DNA from 2 places in the Sediminibacillus dalangtanensis genome. Region 2 is predicted to be linked to the other one. Evidence: a T-box and tRNA genes for the amino acid it is inferred to sense, from the RefSeq annotation. Region 2 holds a T-box; the other holds one or more tRNA genes.

Region 1 (9,837 bases), 270 kb from region 2:
TTTATCACGCACCATAACGCTTTGGATATTCCCTTATACATGAGAATCGCAATAGAGCTGCATCTGAAACGGCTGATTGTCGGCGGCATGGAGAAAGTATATGAAATCGGAAGAGTGTTCCGTAATGAGGGTGTTTCAACCAGACATAATCCGGAGTTCACAATGCTGGAGTTATACGAGGCATATGCTGATTTCCATGATGTAATGTCGTTAGTTGAAAACATGGTAGCGCATATAGCAAAAGAAGTATTAGGATCCACAACCGTCAAATATGGAGATAATGACGTGAACCTGGAACCGGAGTGGACAAGACTCCATATGGTGGATGCTGTCAAGGAATATACAGGAGTGGACTTCTGGAAGAAAATGAGCGATGAGGAAGCTAAATCGCTAGCCAAAGAGCATGGAATCGATATTAAGGACACCATGACTTTTGGACACATTGTCAATGAGTTCTTCGAGCAAAAGGTGGAAGAAAAGTTAATCCAACCTACCTTTATCTATGGTCACCCGGTGGAAATTTCTCCGCTTGCTAAGAAAAATCCTGAGGACGATCGTTTCACCGATCGATTTGAGTTGTTTATTGTAGGTCGAGAGCATGCGAATGCTTTCTCTGAGCTCAATGATCCAATAGATCAAAGAGAACGTTTTGAAGCTCAAGTAAAGGAAAAAGAACAAGGTAATGATGAAGCGCACGAAATGGACGAAGATTTCTTAGAAGCGCTGGAATATGGTATGCCTCCAACAGGTGGATTGGGAATCGGCATTGACCGGCTAGTTATGCTGCTTACTAACGCGCCATCTATCCGTGACGTCCTCTTGTTCCCTCAAATGAGAAATAGAGAGTAGTTCCAAAAGGCAGGTTGTCAGTGACAGCCTGCTTTTCTATACTTGTTTATCCATTGAGATGTTTCCATTAAATTCCTTGTATTCTTCCCTTGATTTACGCGAACAATCATGGTAAATTATTAAACGTTGCGTTATTCGCTAACTTGCTTACACAAAAGATAAAAAATAGTTGTTGACTTTTTTCGTGAGAGTTGTTAAACTAAATAAGTTGCCGTTTTGATTGAAGAGCAGCAAAGGCAACCAAACATTATAAAAAAACCTTGACTTGCGAGAGTTGAAGGGATATAATGTTTAAGCTGCATATGACGCAGCTATAATTTGATCCTTGAAAACTGAACAAAACAACCAGTATGTCAAGCAAGATATACAAGCTAGTTTTTGAACGAGCAAGCAAGCTCATCATTTATGGAGAGTTTGATCTTGGCTCAGGACGAACGCTGGCGGCGTGCCTAATACATGCAAGTCGAGCGCGGGAAGCAGGCAGATCCCTTCGGGGTGAAGCCTGTGGAACGAGCGGCGGACGGGTGAGTAACACGTGGGCAACCTGCCTGTAAGATCGGGATAACTCCGGGAAACCGGGGCTAATACCGGGTAATACCTTCCTCCGCATGGAGGAAGGTTGAAAGGCGGCCTTTTGGCTGTCACTTACAGATGGGCCCGCGGCGCATTAGCTAGTTGGTAGGGTAATGGCCTACCAAGGCAACGATGCGTAGCCGACCTGAGAGGGTGATCGGCCACACTGGGACTGAGACACGGCCCAGACTCCTACGGGAGGCAGCAGTAGGGAATCTTCCGCAATGGACGAAAGTCTGACGGAGCAACGCCGCGTGAACGATGAAGGTCTTCGGATCGTAAAGTTCTGTTGTCAGGGAAGAACAAGTACCGTTTGAACAAGGCGGTACCTTGACGGTACCTGACGAGGAAGCCCCGGCTAACTACGTGCCAGCAGCCGCGGTAATACGTAGGGGGCAAGCGTTGTCCGGAATTATTGGGCGTAAAGCGCGCGCAGGCGGTTCCTTAAGTCTGATGTGAAAGCCCACGGCTTAACCGTGGAGGGTCATTGGAAACTGGGGAACTTGAGTACAGAAGAGGAGAGCGGAATTCCACGTGTAGCGGTGAAATGCGTAGATATGTGGAGGAACACCAGTGGCGAAGGCGGCTCTCTGGTCTGTAACTGACGCTGAGGCGCGAAAGCGTGGGGAGCGAACAGGATTAGATACCCTGGTAGTCCACGCCGTAAACGATGAGTGCTAGGTGTTAGGGGGTTTCCGCCCCTTAGTGCTGAAGTTAACGCATTAAGCACTCCGCCTGGGGAGTACGGCCGCAAGGCTGAAACTCAAAAGAATTGACGGGGGCCCGCACAAGCGGTGGAGCATGTGGTTTAATTCGAAGCAACGCGAAGAACCTTACCAGGTCTTGACATCCTCTGACCCCTCTAGAGATAGAGGTTTCCCTTCGGGGACAGAGTGACAGGTGGTGCATGGTTGTCGTCAGCTCGTGTCGTGAGATGTTGGGTTAAGTCCCGCAACGAGCGCAACCCTTGACCTTAGTTGCCAGCATTCAGTTGGGCACTCTAGGGTGACTGCCGGTGACAAACCGGAGGAAGGTGGGGATGACGTCAAATCATCATGCCCCTTATGACCTGGGCTACACACGTGCTACAATGGATGGTACAAAGGGAAGCGAAACCGCGAGGTGAAGCAAATCCCATAAAACCATTCTCAGTTCGGATTGCAGGCTGCAACTCGCCTGCATGAAGCCGGAATCGCTAGTAATCGCGGATCAGCATGCCGCGGTGAATACGTTCCCGGGCCTTGTACACACCGCCCGTCACACCACGAGAGTTGGCAACACCCGAAGTCGGTGAGGTAACCTTTTTGGAGCCAGCCGCCGAAGGTGGGGCCAATGATTGGGGTGAAGTCGTAACAAGGTAGCCGTATCGGAAGGTGCGGCTGGATCACCTCCTTTCTAAGGATATACGAAAGGCGAAAGCACCCGGGTAGCGACGTACAAACTGGACTGAACCGAAGGAGATAAAGGAAACACAGCGAACAGCGTGAGCTGATGTTGACTTATCGTACGGAGGTGAGGGAAGTTGTGCTAGTCGCTGGGTGCTGGAGCTGGACAGGAATAGCTCTTACGAGCTAAACACAGGACATACTTGGTTGTTTGGTTCAGTTTTGAGGGATCAATTCCCTTAATTACTTGTACCTTGAAAACTAGATAAGATAAATAGGAAGTGAAGGCGACTGCTCAGCAGGAGCCGGAACTAGACTATGCAAGACATTCAACGACATTGAAGTAACACGTCATTCACGAACGATAAGTTAAGTGAAGAAGGGCGCACGGTGGATGCCTTGGCACTAGGAGCCGATGAAGGACGGGACAAACACCGATATGTCTCGGGGAGCCGTACGTAGGCATTGATCCGGGAATTTCCGAATGGGGGAACCCCCTGCCCGTAATGGGGCAGGACGCTTATCTGAATTCATAGGATAAGTGAGGCAGACCCGGGGAACTGAAACATCTCAGTACCCGGAGGAAGAGAAAGCAAATGCGATTTCCCAAGTAGCGGCGAGCGAAACGGAAACAGCCCAAACCAGAGAGCTTGCTCTCTGGGGTTGTAGGACACTCCATCGGAGTTACCAAGAAACAATTTAAGCGAATCGATCTGGAACGATCAGCCAAAGAAGGTAAGAGCCCTGTAGTTGAAAGATTGTTTCCTCCGGAGTGGATCCTGAGTACGGCGGAACACGAGGAATTCCGTCGGAATCCGGGAGGACCATCTCCCAAGGCTAAATACTCCCTAGTGACCGATAGTGAACCAGTACCGTGAGGGAAAGGTGAAAAGCACCCCGGAAGGGGAGTGAAAGAGAACCTGAAACCGTGTGCCTACAAGTAGTCGAAGCCCGTTAATGGGTGACGGCGTGCCTTTTGTAGAATGAACCGGCGAGTTACGATCTCCTGCAAGGTTAAGTCGGATAGACGGAGCCGCAGCGAAAGCGAGTCTGAACAGGGCGAATAGAGTAGGGGGTCGTAGACCCGAAACCGTGTGATCTACCCATGTCCAGGGTGAAGGTCAGGTAACACTGACTGGAGGCCCGAACCCACGCGTGTTGAAAAACGCGGGGATGAGGTGTGGGTAGGGGTGAAATGCCAATCGAACACGGAGATAGCTGGTTCTCTCCGAAATAGCTTTAGGGCTAGCCTCAAGAGTTGAGTACTGGAGGTAGAGCACTGATTGGACTAGGGGCCCTCATCGGGTTACCGAATTCAGTCAAACTCCGAATGCCAGCCACTCGATCTTGGGAGTCAGACTATGGGTGATAAGGTTCATAGTCGAAAGGGAAACAGCCCAGACCGCCAGCTAAGGTCCCAAAGTATACGTTAAGTGGAAAAGGATGTGGAGTTGCTTAGACAACCAGGATGTTGGCTTAGAAGCAGCCATCATTTAAAGAGTGCGTAATAGCTCACTGGTCGAGTGACTCTGCGCCGAAAATATACCGGGGCTAAACGTATCACCGAAGCTGCGGATTGTTCTTGCGAACAATGGTAGGAGAGCGTTCTAAGTGCAGCGAAGTCAGACCGTGAGGACTGGTGGAGCGCTTAGAAGTGAGAATGCCGGTATGAGTAGCGAAAAAAGAGTGAGAATCTCTTTCACCGAAAGCCTAAGGTTTCCTGAGGAAGGCTCGTCCGCTCAGGGTTAGTCGGGACCTAAGCCGAGGCCGAAAGGCGTAGGCGATGGACAACAGGTGGATATTCCTGTACCACCTCCTTTCCGTTTGAACGACGGGGGGACGCAGAAGGATAAGGAAAGCGCACTGCTGGTCATGTGCGCCCAAGCAGTAAGAGAGTCGGATAGGCAAATCCGTCCGGCAATCTCAAGCTGTGATGGGGAGGGAAATAAAGTACCGAAGTTCCTGATTTCACACTGCCAAGAAAAGCCTCTAGTGAGGAAAGAGGTGCCCGTACCGCAAACCGACACAGGTAGGCGAGGAGAGAATCCTAAGGTGATCGGGAGAACTCTCGTTAAGGAACTCGGCAAAATGACCCCGTAACTTCGGGAGAAGGGGTGCTTCTTTTGCGAGAAGCCGCAGTGAATAGGCCCAAGCGACTGTTTAGCAAAAACACAGGTCTCTGCGAAGCCGTAAGGCGAAGTATAGGGGCTGACACCTGCCCGGTGCTGGAAGGTTAAGGGGACGCGTTAGCCGCAAGGCGAAGCGTTGAACCGAAGCCCCAGTAAACGGCGGCCGTAACTATAACGGTCCTAAGGTAGCGAAATTCCTTGTCGGGTAAGTTCCGACCCGCACGAAAGGTGCAACGACTTGGGCACTGTCTCAACGAGAGACCCGGTGAAATTATACTATGCGTGAAGATGCGCATTACCCGCGACAGGACGGAAAGACCCCGTGGAGCTTTACTGTAGCCTGATATTGAATGTTGGTACAGCTTGTACAGGATAGGTGGGAGCCTTAGAAACCGGAGCGCTAGCTTCGGTGGAGGCGCCGGTGGGATACCACCCTGGCTGTACGGACCTTCTAACCCAGGACCGTGATCCGGTCCGGAGACAGTGTCAGGTGGGCAGTTTGACTGGGGCGGTCGCCTCCCAAAGAGTAACGGAGGCGCCCAAAGGTTCCCTCAGAATGGTTGGAAATCATTCGCAGAGTGTAAAGGCAGAAGGGAGCTTGACCGCGAGACCTACAAGTCGAGCAGGGACGAAAGTCGGGCTTAGTGATCCGGCGGTGCCGTATGGAAGGGCCGTCGCTCAACGGATAAAAGCTACCCCGGGGATAACAGGCTTATCTCCCCCAAGAGTCCACATCGACGGGGAGGTTTGGCACCTCGATGTCGGCTCATCGCATCCTGGGGCTGTAGTCGGTCCCAAGGGTTGGGCTGTTCGCCCATTAAAGCGGTACGCGAGCTGGGTTCAGAACGTCGTGAGACAGTTCGGTCCCTATCCGTCGTGGGCGTTGGAAGTTTGAGAGGAGCTGTCCTTAGTACGAGAGGACCGGGATGGACACACCGCTGGTGTACCAGTTGTTCCGCCAGGAGCATAGCTGGGTAGCTACGTGTGGAAGGGATAAGTGCTGAAAGCATCTAAGCATGAAGCCCACCTCTAGATGAGACTTCCCATCATTTTAAATGAGTAAGATCCCTCAGAGACGATGAGGTTGATAGGTCCGAGGTGGAAGCGTGGTGACACGTGCAGCTGACGGATACTAATCGATCGAGGACTTAACTTAAAACAAAAAGTGAAGGCGACTGGTCAACAGCGTATGGATAGATCAGCCAGATGGTAGTACGCCGCTTTGAGCGTACGAAAAGCTGGATGAACTATACACTAGCTGTTAGGAGCCGTAACTGGATTAAAACAAAAAGCGTCGCGGGCTTGGTCAGATGCGACACGCATAAGCCAGTCACCGAAAAGCCCTGCTTTATGGGCTTGTAGGGGAATGACTTATGACGCGAGCATCTAGCCCGCAGAGCTGGATTCAAACGTGTGAAGTTCGTTGATGTCTTCCTTCTTATCTAGTTTTGAAGGAACAAGTGTTAAATACATTTAAAAAAGGCTTGCTTTTTAGTCTTAATGTTTATATAATATATCTTGTCCTTAAAATTACATATTGTCTGGTGACAATAGCGGAGAGGCCACACCTGTTCCCATGCCGAACACAGCAGTTAAGCTCTCCAGCGCCCATGGTAGTTGGGGCTTTGCCCCTGCGAGAGTAGGACGTCGCCAGGCTTTTGGAGGATTAGCTCAGCTGGGAGAGCACCTGCCTTACAAGCAGGGGGTCGCAGGTTCGAGCCCTGCATCCTCCACCATTTGCCGGCCTAGCTCAATTGGTAGAGCAACTGACTTGTAATCAGTAGGTTGGGGGTTCAAGTCCTCTGGCCGGCACCAGTTTTTCTATGTACTAAATGATTTAATATTTCATTGGTTAATCCATGAGCCATTAGCTCAGTTGGTAGAGCATCTGACTTTTAATCAGAGGGTCGGAGGTTCGAATCCTCCATGGCTCATCAAAGAAGTTATGGTTTGGATTCTCACCTGTGGTTCCCCTTGCTTTTCATCACCATTCAGTGGTGCAAGGACTAGCCTGTGGCGTCGGAATCCTCCATGGCTCATCACTTCAAAATATTATAACGAGCGGGTGTGGCGGAATTGGCAGACGCGCTAGATTTAGGATCTAGTGTCTTCGACGTGGGGGTTCAAGTCCCTCCACCCGCATTAACGCGGAAGTAGTTCAGTGGTAGAACACCACCTTGCCAAGGTGGGGGTCGCGGGTTCGAATCCCGTCTTCCGCTCCAGTTCTTTCATGCCATGCCGAGGTGGCGGAATTGGCAGACGCACAGGACTTAAAATCCTGCGGTAGGTTTCTACCGTGCCGGTTCGAGTCCGGCCCTCGGCACTTAGGGCGCCCGTAGCTCAATTGGATAGAGCGTTTGACTACGGATCAAGAGGTTAGGGGTTCGACTCCTCTCGGGCGCGCCATTATCGGGAAGTAGCTCAGCTTGGTAGAGCACTTGGTTTGGGACCAAGGGGTCGCAGGTTCAAATCCTGTCTTCCCGACCATCTATAAAGGGGCCTTAGCTCAGCTGGGAGAGCGCCTGCTTTGCACGCAGGAGGTCAGCGGTTCGATCCCGCTAGGCTCCACCACTTTTGATCCTTGAAAACTGAACAAAACAACCAGTATGTCAAGCAAGATATACAAGCTAGTTTTTGAACGAGCAAGCAAGCTCATCATTTATGGAGAGTTTGATCTTGGCTCAGGACGAACGCTGGCGGCGTGCCTAATACATGCAAGTCGAGCGCGGGAAGCAGGCAGATCCCTTCGGGGTGAAGCCTGTGGAACGAGCGGCGGACGGGTGAGTAACACGTGGGCAACCTGCCTGTAAGATCGGGATAACTCCGGGAAACCGGGGCTAATACCGGGTAATACCTTCCTCCGCATGGAGGAAGGTTGAAAGGCGGCCTTTTGGCTGTCACTTACAGATGGGCCCGCGGCGCATTAGCTAGTTGGTAGGGTAATGGCCTACCAAGGCAACGATGCGTAGCCGACCTGAGAGGGTGATCGGCCACACTGGGACTGAGACACGGCCCAGACTCCTACGGGAGGCAGCAGTAGGGAATCTTCCGCAATGGACGAAAGTCTGACGGAGCAACGCCGCGTGAACGATGAAGGTCTTCGGATCGTAAAGTTCTGTTGTCAGGGAAGAACAAGTACCGTTTGAACAAGGCGGTACCTTGACGGTACCTGACGAGGAAGCCCCGGCTAACTACGTGCCAGCAGCCGCGGTAATACGTAGGGGGCAAGCGTTGTCCGGAATTATTGGGCGTAAAGCGCGCGCAGGCGGTTCCTTAAGTCTGATGTGAAAGCCCACGGCTTAACCGTGGAGGGTCATTGGAAACTGGGGAACTTGAGTACAGAAGAGGAGAGCGGAATTCCACGTGTAGCGGTGAAATGCGTAGATATGTGGAGGAACACCAGTGGCGAAGGCGGCTCTCTGGTCTGTAACTGACGCTGAGGCGCGAAAGCGTGGGGAGCGAACAGGATTAGATACCCTGGTAGTCCACGCCGTAAACGATGAGTGCTAGGTGTTAGGGGGTTTCCGCCCCTTAGTGCTGAAGTTAACGCATTAAGCACTCCGCCTGGGGAGTACGGCCGCAAGGCTGAAACTCAAAAGAATTGACGGGGGCCCGCACAAGCGGTGGAGCATGTGGTTTAATTCGAAGCAACGCGAAGAACCTTACCAGGTCTTGACATCCTCTGACCCCTCTAGAGATAGAGGTTTCCCTTCGGGGACAGAGTGACAGGTGGTGCATGGTTGTCGTCAGCTCGTGTCGTGAGATGTTGGGTTAAGTCCCGCAACGAGCGCAACCCTTGACCTTAGTTGCCAGCATTCAGTTGGGCACTCTAGGGTGACTGCCGGTGACAAACCGGAGGAAGGTGGGGATGACGTCAAATCATCATGCCCCTTATGACCTGGGCTACACACGTGCTACAATGGATGGTACAAAGGGAAGCGAAACCGCGAGGTGAAGCAAATCCCATAAAACCATTCTCAGTTCGGATTGCAGGCTGCAACTCGCCTGCATGAAGCCGGAATCGCTAGTAATCGCGGATCAGCATGCCGCGGTGAATACGTTCCCGGGCCTTGTACACACCGCCCGTCACACCACGAGAGTTGGCAACACCCGAAGTCGGTGAGGTAACCTTTTTGGAGCCAGCCGCCGAAGGTGGGGCCAATGATTGGGGTGAAGTCGTAACAAGGTAGCCGTATCGGAAGGTGCGGCTGGATCACCTCCTTTCTAAGGATATACGAAAGGCGAAAGCACCCGGGTAGCGACGTACAAACTGGACTGAACCGAAGGAGATAAAGGAAACACAGCGAACAGCGTGAGCTGATGTTGACTTATCGTACGGAGGTGAGGGAAGTTGTGCTAGTCGCTGGGTGCTGGAGCTGGACAGGAATAGCTCTTACGAGCTAAACACAGGACATACTTGGTTGTTTGGTTCAGTTTTGAGGGATCAATTCCCTTAATTACTTGTACCTTGAAAACTAGATAAGATAAATAGGAAGTGAAGGCGACTGCTCAGCAGGAGCCGGAACTAGACTATGCAAGACATTCAACGACATTGAAGTAACACGTCATTCACGAACGATAAGTTAAGTGAAGAAGGGCGCACGGTGGATGCCTTGGCACTAGGAGCCGATGAAGGACGGGACAAACACCGATATGTCTCGGGGAGCCGTACGTAGGCATTGATCCGGGAATTTCCGAATGGGGGAACCCCCTGCCCGTAATGGGGCAGGACGCTTATCTGAATTCATAGGATAAGTGAGGCAGACCCGGGGAACTGAAACATCTCAGTACCCGGAGGAAGAGAAAGCAAATGCGATTTCCCAAGTAGCGGCGAGCGAAACGGAAACAGCCCAAACCAGAGAGCTTGCTCTCTGGGGTTGTAGGACACTCCATCGGAGTTA
Region 2 (9,837 bases):
TCAAGACTTAGTTGCCTACCGTAAAGTGAATGATATCTTGATCAATAAAGAAATAACGATCAAGCTGCCGACAGCCTATGGGGAATTTAATCTCACTGCTTACACGGAAAAATTCACAGGCAAGGAGCACCTCGCCCTTTTCAAGGGTGAGATAAGTCCAGAGAAACCTGTCCTCGTGCGGATTCACTCAGAATGTTTGACGGGAGATGTTTTTGGTTCCCATCGCTGTGATTGCGGACCACAGCTCGAGCAGGCTCTGCAAGAGATCGAGGCAGCTGGAACTGGCGTGCTGATATACATGCGTCAGGAAGGTAGAGGAATTGGCTTGCTGAATAAACTGAAGGCTTACAAGCTGCAGGAGCAAGGTTTTGACACTGTCGAAGCAAACCACCAGCTGGGTTTTCCAGCAGACTTACGAGACTATGCAGTTAGTGCCCAAATGTTAAAGGACCTTGGCGTCCGGAAGCTGCAGCTATTGACCAATAACCCGCGGAAAATTTCCGGGTTGAGCGATTATGGGTTGGAAGTGACGGAAAGAAAAGCAATCCAAATACCGGCAAACAAAAACAATGAAAGATACTTGCAAACGAAAAAAGCAAAGCTTGACCATTTATTTGATTTTCCCAGCAGCAACTGATTTCAAGGAGGATAATAAAATGACAAATGTTTATGAAGGAAACCTGGTAGGTACAGATTTAAAGATCGGAATCGTGGTTGGAAGGTTCAATGAGTTCATCACCAACAAATTATTAAGCGGTGCCCAGGATGCATTGAGGAGACACGGAGTGTCGGAAGACGATGTATCGGTTGCCTGGGTTCCTGGCGCGTTCGAAATACCGTTGGTTACGAAAAAAATGGCTGCTTCCAAAAAGTATGATGCGGTGATTGCCCTAGGGACGGTTATCAGGGGATCGACTCCACATTTTGATTATGTAAGCAGTGAAGTTTCAAAAGGAGTAGCAAATGTTTCCATACAGGAGGATCTGCCGGTTATTTTTGGGGTGCTGACGACAGATACGATTGAACAAGCGATCGAAAGGGCCGGGACAAAAGCCGGCAACAAAGGAGCAGAAGCAGCTGTTTCAGCAATAGAAATGGCCAACTTGTTGAAAAACCTGGCTTGAAGCACTAAATGCAAAGAAAACCGGGCAGCCCTGCCTTGAGGGTTTTGCGGTTTTTTACTGCTCGATGGAAAATTTTTAGCAACGTTATTCTCTAGCACAAGGAAACGTAGTAATCAGATGGAATAATGCCGTATATTTTTCAATATCCCAAAGATGATTGTCTAGTGGTAAGATAACCATAGGAGGGATTCGGTGATTACGTATGAAATCTTTGAAAGTAATTTAGGCAATGTAAAGCCTATGGATGAACAGTTCATTTGCGATGAAATCGAAGAACTGATCGAGCGCTTTGCTTTGACCATCACCCAAAGAACCACCTTAAGTACAAAAAAAGGCTGTTACCATTGGCACGCAAAAAAAGAAAGACAAAAAGGGGTACTCGAGGTCACCTATTGGCCAAAACACGGAAGGCTTTGGCTGGAAATAGCGGATAACCGTAAGGCGGAATGGAATATCGAGCTAATTGCCGAGCTTGCCGATGAGCTCGCTGAAAGATACGGCGGCCAAGTAGGGTAGCAGTGTTTCAGCAAAAACGAAAAGTTTGACAACTGGAAGAAACCTAGATAAAATGGAAACTAGAAAAACTGAATAAGTTTCCATGATTTATTTTATTCATGGAGATAATCTAGAAGGGGTCATAGCGTGAAAGAAAGAATTATCAAGCAGGTTGTCGAGGAAATACAGCAAAGCGGGATGCGTTTCACGGTAGATGATATTACCAACCAACTAGGGATTAGTAAAAAAACGATTTATGAGCATTTTTCCTCGAAGGAAGAAATAATTGAAACCATCGTAGATAATATTTTAGAAGAGACAGATCAGAAGACGAATCAATTGATGGCTGATGATTCTATTTCATTCATCGACAAAATCAAGCAATTGATGCAAGTGCTGCCGGAATATCACCAAATCTATGATCGCCCGATACTGGATGAAATGAAACGGTATTATCCCGATCAATGGGTGAAGATGGAAGATGCACTGGAAGAAGACTGGGATGATTTGCAGAAATTGATCGAGCAGGGCATCGAAACGGGTGAAATTGTTTCCAACTACTCGATTCCTGTTATCATGAAGGTGCTGATCGAGGCAATCAATACGACGTTAGACCAGCACTTTTTCAATAAAAACAACATAACCGTAGCAGAAGCTTTGTCCCAAATTGTCGATATCCTGTTATATGGATTGGTACCAGAGAATAAAAGATAAGACGCTTTTATTCTTTGATTTTTGTATAAATAAACGATAAAAACGTTTATAGTTTATTGGTTTTTTAACCGGGAATCCGGGAAAGAAAATCAGAAAACGGAAGCAGGGAGGTATTCAAGATGGCATATTTACTATTGGCAGGAGCCATTATCAGTGAGATCGTCGGAAGCTCGATGTTGAAGATGTCTGCAGGGTTTACAAAGCTGATTCCGGGTGTAATGGCGATCATGAGTTATGGTGCATCCTTTTATTTTCTGGCATTGGCGTTGAAAGAACTGCCAATGGGGCTTACTTATGCTTTGTGGGCCGGCATCGGCACCGTGATGACCGTGATGATTGGCATTGTATTTTGGAAAGAGCAATTTTCTATTCAAACGCTGGTTGGAGTGACGGCTATTGTAATTGGTGTCGTGGTCCTGAATATGCCACAAGGGGCCTGACCTTTACCGCGTAGCCTGGACAACTTGACAAGGAGCCGGTTAATTCATATAGTATTTATACATTTGAATTTACGAAAAGCAATGACAAGGATTAGTACTGGAAGTAGCGGTGCCGCAGAGAGGAAATGGTTGGTGAGAATTTCCGTACAGCTATCCAGGAACCTGCCTTGGAGCTCAGTATCGATAAGATACAAGCGGAGACATCCGTTATCAAAGAAAGAGTGCACAGGTAACTGTGAACAAGGGTGGTACCACCAGACCTCGGTCCCTTTTTAGGGATCGGGGTTTTTTGTTTATCAACGTACTAACGGAAAATAGGAAAAGAAAAGGTGGTTGAAAATGGCCAAAAAGAACAAGCAATTTGTAGAAAAAGTCACCGCAATGGAAGACGATTTTGCCCAATGGTACACGGACGTCGTAAAGCAGGCTGACTTGGTCGATTACGGTCCTGTACGAGGATCGATGATCATCAGACCTGAAGGATACGCAATTTGGGAAAACATCCGGGACATTCTCGATGCAAAAATAAAAGAAACCGGGCATGAAAATATGTATTTTCCACTGTTCATCCCGGAAAGTATGCTGCAAAAAGAAAAAGACCATATCGAGGGATTTGCTCCGGAGGTTGCCTGGGTAACACACGGCGGTGATGAAGAGCTACAAGAGCGACTGGTTGTCCGTCCGACCTCCGAGGTGCTTTTTGCTGAGCATTATGCAAAAATCATTCACTCCTACCGCGATTTACCAAAGCTGTACAATCAATGGAGTAACGTTGTGCGCTGGGAAAAAACGACCAGGCCGTTTCTTCGCTCCCTTGAATTCCTGTGGCAGGAAGGACATACTTGTCATGCGTCTGAAGAAGATGCGGCGAAGGAAACACGGCAAATGCTCGATGTGTATGCGAGTGTTTTCGAGGATTACATGGCGATTCCTGTTCTAAAAGGAAAGAAAACAGAGAAAGAAAAGTTTGCTGGGGCAGCTTATACGTTGACGATTGAAAGCTTGATGCATGATGGGAAAGCACTGCAGGCGGGAACATCCCACCATTTGGGGACCGGTTTTGCAGAAGCGTTCGATATCCGCTTTACCGATGAAGCGGGTGAATTGCAGCCTGTTCATCAAACATCCTGGGGGTTCACGACTAGATCGATCGGAGCCATGATCATGGTTCACGGGGATAACCGCGGCCTGGTAGTCCCGCCGAAAATCGCCGCTAAGCAAGTGATGATTGTACCAGTCGCCCAACATAAAGAAGGGGTGCTCGACAAGGCGTATCAGTTGAAAGAACAGCTTGGCAACATCGCCCGGGTCGACATCGATGCCAGTGATAAGATGCCTGGTTGGAAATTCAATGAGTATGAGATGAAAGGTGTTCCGATCCGGTTGGAAATCGGACCGAAGGATATCGAAAAAGGGCAAGCTGTATTGGTCCGCAGAGATACCGGTGAGAAATTGTTTACACCGATCGGTGAACTGGAAAAGGCCATCCCGGAATTGTTGGAGGATATCCAGCGGAACTTGTTTGAAAAGGCCAAGAAGCATCGCGAAGAGAAAACCAGTGTTGCGACAAACATGGAGGAGTTCAAACAGAATTTGGAGCAAAATCCCGGGTTTATTAAAGCAATGTGGTGCGGAGATCAGCAATGCGAGGATCAAATAAAAGATGAAACCACCGCAACTTCCCGCTGTATCCCGTTTGAACAGGAAAAAGTCGCGGACACCTGTGTCTGCTGCCAAAAACCAGCAAAAGAGCTGGTCTACTGGGCTAAAGCATATTAATAAAAAAGCGGAGGATACCCGAAAATCACGGTACGGAGGCAAAGGAAGTCTCCGCTAGTTGCTGGGGTCTATGGCTAATCAAAAAAAGCATAAAAGGAAGACGCAGAAACAGGTTTGTCCTCCTGCCCCTGAAGGGAACAGTAAAGAAACACTTCATAGTGGAGGGTGGTAGCATGGACAAGTCGGAACGTGAGAGGGGCAGCATGCTCCCGGACCAAAAGGATGAAATCAAGTTCAAGGAGTCCAAAGAAAAACAGGATAAACGTGATACGTTTGCTGAACCGCAGGAGGATTTCCCGATTGATCAGGTAGAAAAAGATGAAAAAGCGGACAGAAAGAAAACGACTTCTTATAAAGATATCGAAACCGATAAAGAAAAGGAAAAAGATCAATAACTTAAGGCTGCGGCTTCTCCCTTCGGGGGGAGGCCGCAGCCTTTTAGGAAGAAAGAAGCTGTTGGATGTCCGTTTCTATACTCTCTGGTTTGGTCGACGGGGCGTATCGTTTAACGACATGTCCGTCCTTATCGACTAAAAACTTAGTGAAGTTCCACTTGATTTGTCCGGAAAGGATGCCAGGAGCTTGCTTACTTAAATAAGCAAAAAGTGGATGGGCGTTTTTTCCTTTGACGTCGATTTTGCTGAACAATGGAAAGGTTACCCCATAATTTACTTCGCAGAAGGTTTGGATTGTTTCCTCTGAACCTGGCTCCTGATTCATAAACTGATTGCTGGGAAAGCCCAGCACGACTAAACCATCATCCTGGAATTTATCATACAACTGTTGCAAGCCTTGATACTGAGGTGTAAATCCACATTTGCTGGCCGTATTGACGATCAACATCGCCTTTCCTTTATACTTTTGAAGCGGTAATTCTTCGCCTGAAATCGAAGTGGCAGAAAAATCGTATATGTTCATGCAAAACGCCTCCTTTATTGAAGGATAGCATAATCGAGTAACAGATCTGATAAAGGATGCTCAAATCTCTATAGAATCCAGCTTTTTGGCACCTTATGCAGGGTATAGCTCTCGGATTTCCCGTTTCTCTGCAAATGCTGCGGGGTGGTTTTTTGCTCGACCAACTCTTTATCGAAAGGCTTATTCCATAAAAATAGCGATTACACTTAGGCCGCAGAGGAAATAAAACTCGCTTTCCGCGGACGAACGCCCAAGCCTCCTCGCAAAGCCCGCTGTGGGGTCTCGATCGCCCGTATTTCCGCAGGAGTCTCGCTTATTTCCTCTGCTACGCTTTTTCGCTCTAAAGAGCCAACCGCTTGCTACCATAAAAGTCTATCACTAATCCCCGATAATTCGGTGACAAAATGGGGTTGTACTCTATCCCGATCTTTTACCGTAGTTTTAAGCAATTATCTAAATCAAGGCAGGGGCATCACCACATACAGTATGTAACAAGAATTCCCCCTTAAAAAAAGACGACCAGTACGGCCGTCTTTCACATGTGGTGTTCCTCTTTAGATAACGCTTGATTAGCACTTTGAAAGGAAACCAGACTTATTGATGGGCTACTCCATCTTCACGTTCGATTCTTTCCAGTCTTGCTTGGATTTCTTCCTCAGATAAATTGTGCTCTTCCACATACATGTTGCGTGGTGATACACGGCATTCATGCGTACATCCGCGCATGTACTTATGCTCATTCTCTTCTGAGCAAAGGAATTGGCGGTTACATTCAGGGTTTGCACAGTTTACATAGCGTTCACAAGGCTTCCCATCAAAGAAGTCTTTTCCTACTACTACATGTTCTTTACGGTTGACCGGTACGGAAATCCGTTCATCAAACACGTAAAGCTGTCCGTCCCACAGCTCGCCTTGTACTTCCGGATCTTTTCCATAGCTAACGATTCCGCCATGTAATTGGCCGACATCTTCAAATCCTTCCTTTACCAGCCATCCAGAAAATTTCTCGCAGCGGATACCGCCGGTACAGTAGGTAAGGACTTTTTTGCCTTCTAATTTGTCTTTATTTTCTTTCACCCATTCAGGTAATTCCCGGAATGTTTCAATATCAGGACGGATGGCACCGCGGAAGTGGCCAAGGTCATACTCATAATCATTCCGTGCATCTAAAACAACCGTATTTTCATCCCGCATGGCTTCATAAAATTCTTGGGGACTTAAATATTGGCCGGTTGTTTCATTCGGGTCAACGTCATCCTCGAGACGGAGTGTAACAAGCTCGGGACGCTGACGTACATGCATTTTTTTGAACGCATGGCCGTCAGATTCATCTACTTTGAAGACCATTTCGGCAAAACGAGGATCAGCGTGCATGTCGTCCATATATTTATTGGTTTGTTCCACTGTTCCAGAGACCGTGCCGTTGATACCTTCTTCGGCAACCAGAATGCGACCTTTCAAGCCGAGTTCTTTACAATACTTGAGATGCTCGGCTGCATAGGTCTCCGGATCATCGATTGGAACATAGTTATAATACAATAATACTTGATACTTTTCTTGGTTTTCCATTTTATTACCACCTATCAATTCATATTTGCAAGATATAAATGTAGGGTGGGATCTATTATAACATTGTCTCTTGCAAGCATATATTTTAACAGAGGTTTAAGAGAAAAATCAACTTGTATTTAAAGGTAATCATAGCTATCACCTGGTTTAGGTGAAGGGAAAAGTGGAAATGAAAATAAAGAAAAGAAAGTGGGAGTTGAATATTTCGTTCCCATTTCTTTCACAATAAAGAGATGTAAGGGAATAGCTTTAATCCGTTACCCGCATTTTTTGTAAGAAGGAGGTTTTTTCATGACAGGGAAAGTCAAATGGTTTAATGCCGATAAAGGGTTTGGGTTCATTGAAAGAGAAGATGGCGACGATGTATTCGTACACTTCTCGGCTATCCAGACTGAAGGTTTTAAAACGCTTGATGAAGGCCAGGAAGTCGAATTCGACATTGTCGAAGGCGATCGCGGTCCGCAGGCGTCCAATGTTCAACCTTTATAATCTGCTATTACAAAAAAGCGCATCTGTTGATGCGCTTTTTTTGACAGATAAGAAAGTATAAATTTCAGAGATGTCTAGCTCCAGCGCTTACCCCCTCGAGGGCAAAAGGCCGCCACTTCGAGGCTTTGCTTAAGCTTGTCAGAGGCCCAAACAATGTGGGTCATGCAGGCGTTGCCACAGGACGTGGCGGCTTTAGCCTATACTCCTTTTGTCCTGGGCGGAAAAACGATAAAATAGTAATTGACTACATTTGATTAGTAAGCTTTACTGTTAAAACACGGAGGAGGAAAGCAAAGTGGATGACAAAACGTTTGACTGGCATCAAGAGGCAGGGAAGCAGTGGGATGAAAGGGCATCATTTTGGAATCAAAACAGCAAAAGTATGTGGGATACCGGCAGCAGAAAAGAGATTATCCCGTTTCTGAATCACTATTTGCATCCAGGTGCTACCGTGTTGGACGTTGGCTGCGGAGATGGTTATGGTTCTTATAAGCTGAGCCAGGCAGGCTATAAAGTGACAGGTATGGACCTTTCAGAAGAAATGATCGAGAAGGCAAAGCGCTTGGCCGGAGAATTCATCACTTTCCGAAGGGAAGATATCATTCATCTCTCGTTTGCGGACGAAAGTTTTGATGCCATCATGGGAATCAACGTTTTGGAATGGACAGAGCATCCACTGAAGGCCCTAAAGGAGTTGGACCGGGTTTTGAAGCCGGAAGGAAGCGTGTGTATCGGCCTATTGGGACCGACAGCAGGGCCGCGGAACAACAGTTTTCCAAGGCTATACGGTGAAAAGGTGATCTGTAACACGATGATGCCTTGGGAGTTAAAAAGGCTGGTTGAAGAGGAGATCGGCTGGGAGACGATCGGTGGAAAAGCTGTCTCCAAAAAGGATGTAACGGAAAAAGAGATGGCTGCTTTACCGGAAGAATTGCAACAGGCAGTGAGCTTTATGTGGCTGTTTTTGTTTCAAAAAGAGTGAGGTGACGGATATGGATAAAAAAGAGATGGAAGAAAAAATTATCGAACAGTATCGCCAGGACGAAAACATGATGATTCTTGTTTTTGCCCAATGGTGTGTCAATAACGGCCTCAAGCCGGAAGAGCTCTATCATGAAGCTTATCCAGAGCAGGGGAGCAATAAAGAGCTGGAAAAAACACTGGAATTGACCGTGCCGAAGGAGGAGTCGGAACCTATTCCGGATACCACCGTATTGAATGTATTGCAGTTATACGGAAATGATGACCTGGCTTTCATCGTGAACAGGGAAATCGAAAAGCGTAAGAAGCAGGAGAACGATTAAAAGAGGCCCGGACAAAAGCATGGCCACAAAAGCAAAAACCGAGCGAATGCTAAATGCCAATCAAATTCGTTCGGTTTTCATTTTGGTCACGATGCTTTTGTCCCAGGCTCTTTTTCATTAACCTCTGAACAATTTGATCAACGCATGTGTTCCGTGATCTTCGCCTCCAGACTCAGCCAACCTTTGATACAGCGACAGGGACAGCTCCAATCCTGGGGTGAGAAGCTCCATTTCCTTTGCAGATTCCAAGGCAATCTTCATATCTTTAATAAAGTGTTTGACATAAAATCCCGGATCGTAATCACCGGCAATCATCCTGGGAGCAAGGTTGCTTAACGACCAGCTTCCTGCAGCCCCGGTAGAGATGCTGCTTAATACTCGTTCTGGATCCAGGCCAGCCTTCTCTGCATAGGTGATCGCTTCACAAACCCCGATCATATTGGAAGCAATGGTGATTTGGTTGCTCATTTTTGTGTGCTGGCCTGATCCGGCTGGACCCTGATGGACAACATTGCTGCCAAGTACGTCGAAAATCGGCTTTAGCTCCTGATAAGCAGCTTCAGACCCGCCGGCCATGATGGCGAGTGTTCCGTTTTTTGCCCCGACGTCCCCACCCGAAACTGGTGCATCGACAGATTCGATTTCTTTTTTCGCCGCTTCTTTATAAATTCTTTCAGCAAGCTTGGGCTTGGAAGTGGTCATATCGATGACGAAGCTGCCGGCCTTGGCGTGAGCCAGGATACCGCTGTCACCGAAGTATACTTCTTCTACATCAGAGGGGTAACCGACGATAGTAATAATCACATCTGATTCTGCTGCAAGATCAGCTGCGCTTTCCTTCCAGACAGCTCCAGCTTCCAAGAGTTCCTCTGCTTTTGTTTTGGTTCGCGTATATACATTCAAAGGGAATCCGGCTTCCATCAGGTTGGCAGCCATACTTTTTCCCATCACACCTGTACCGATAAAGCCAATGACTGTATCTTTTGCTAAGGCCATCATTCATCC

Evidence for each region. A T-box is a leader RNA that pairs with one kind of tRNA and senses whether it is charged. The one in region 2 lies ahead of proS (proline--tRNA ligase), so its partner is inferred to be a tRNA-Pro.
Region 1: it encodes a tRNA-Pro, which carries the amino acid that the T-box ahead of proS (proline--tRNA ligase) is inferred to sense. The anticodon was not compared.

What each region holds. Positions count from the first base shown of each region.
Region 1 is NZ_CP046956.1:4,063,509-4,073,345, forward strand. Features, by position in the region: gene lysS (lysine--tRNA ligase) at 1-849, shown strand, start outside; rRNA gene ERJ70_RS19730 (16S ribosomal RNA) at 1,252-2,817, shown strand; rRNA gene ERJ70_RS19735 (23S ribosomal RNA) at 3,175-6,092, shown strand; rRNA gene rrf (5S ribosomal RNA) at 6,477-6,592, shown strand; tRNA gene ERJ70_RS19745 (tRNA-Val) at 6,597-6,672, shown strand; tRNA gene ERJ70_RS19750 (tRNA-Thr) at 6,676-6,751, shown strand; tRNA gene ERJ70_RS19755 (tRNA-Lys) at 6,798-6,870, shown strand; tRNA gene ERJ70_RS19760 (tRNA-Leu) at 6,998-7,078, shown strand; tRNA gene ERJ70_RS19765 (tRNA-Gly) at 7,084-7,158, shown strand; tRNA gene ERJ70_RS19770 (tRNA-Leu) at 7,174-7,259, shown strand; tRNA gene ERJ70_RS19775 (tRNA-Arg) at 7,266-7,342, shown strand; tRNA gene ERJ70_RS19780 (tRNA-Pro) at 7,347-7,423, shown strand; tRNA gene ERJ70_RS19785 (tRNA-Ala) at 7,432-7,507, shown strand; rRNA gene ERJ70_RS19790 (16S ribosomal RNA) at 7,595-9,160, shown strand; rRNA gene ERJ70_RS19795 (23S ribosomal RNA) at 9,518-9,837, shown strand, end outside.
Region 2 is NZ_CP046956.1:233,408-243,244, forward strand. Features, by position in the region: gene ERJ70_RS01265 (bifunctional 3,4-dihydroxy-2-butanone-4-phosphate synthase/GTP cyclohydrolase II) at 1-637, shown strand, start outside; gene ribH (6,7-dimethyl-8-ribityllumazine synthase) at 657-1,124, shown strand; gene ERJ70_RS01275 (hypothetical protein) at 1,317-1,640, shown strand; gene ERJ70_RS01280 (TetR/AcrR family transcriptional regulator) at 1,767-2,333, shown strand; gene ERJ70_RS01285 (DMT family transporter) at 2,453-2,773, shown strand; T-box leader at 2,846-3,046, shown strand; gene proS (proline--tRNA ligase) at 3,113-4,552, shown strand; gene ERJ70_RS01295 (hypothetical protein) at 4,726-4,947, shown strand; gene ERJ70_RS01300 (glutathione peroxidase) at 4,991-5,470, opposite strand; gene trhO (oxygen-dependent tRNA uridine(34) hydroxylase TrhO) at 6,065-7,039, opposite strand; gene ERJ70_RS01310 (cold shock domain-containing protein) at 7,331-7,528, shown strand; gene ERJ70_RS01315 (class I SAM-dependent methyltransferase) at 7,824-8,510, shown strand; gene yxiS (protein YxiS) at 8,521-8,832, shown strand; gene ERJ70_RS01325 (NAD(P)-dependent oxidoreductase) at 8,950-9,831, opposite strand.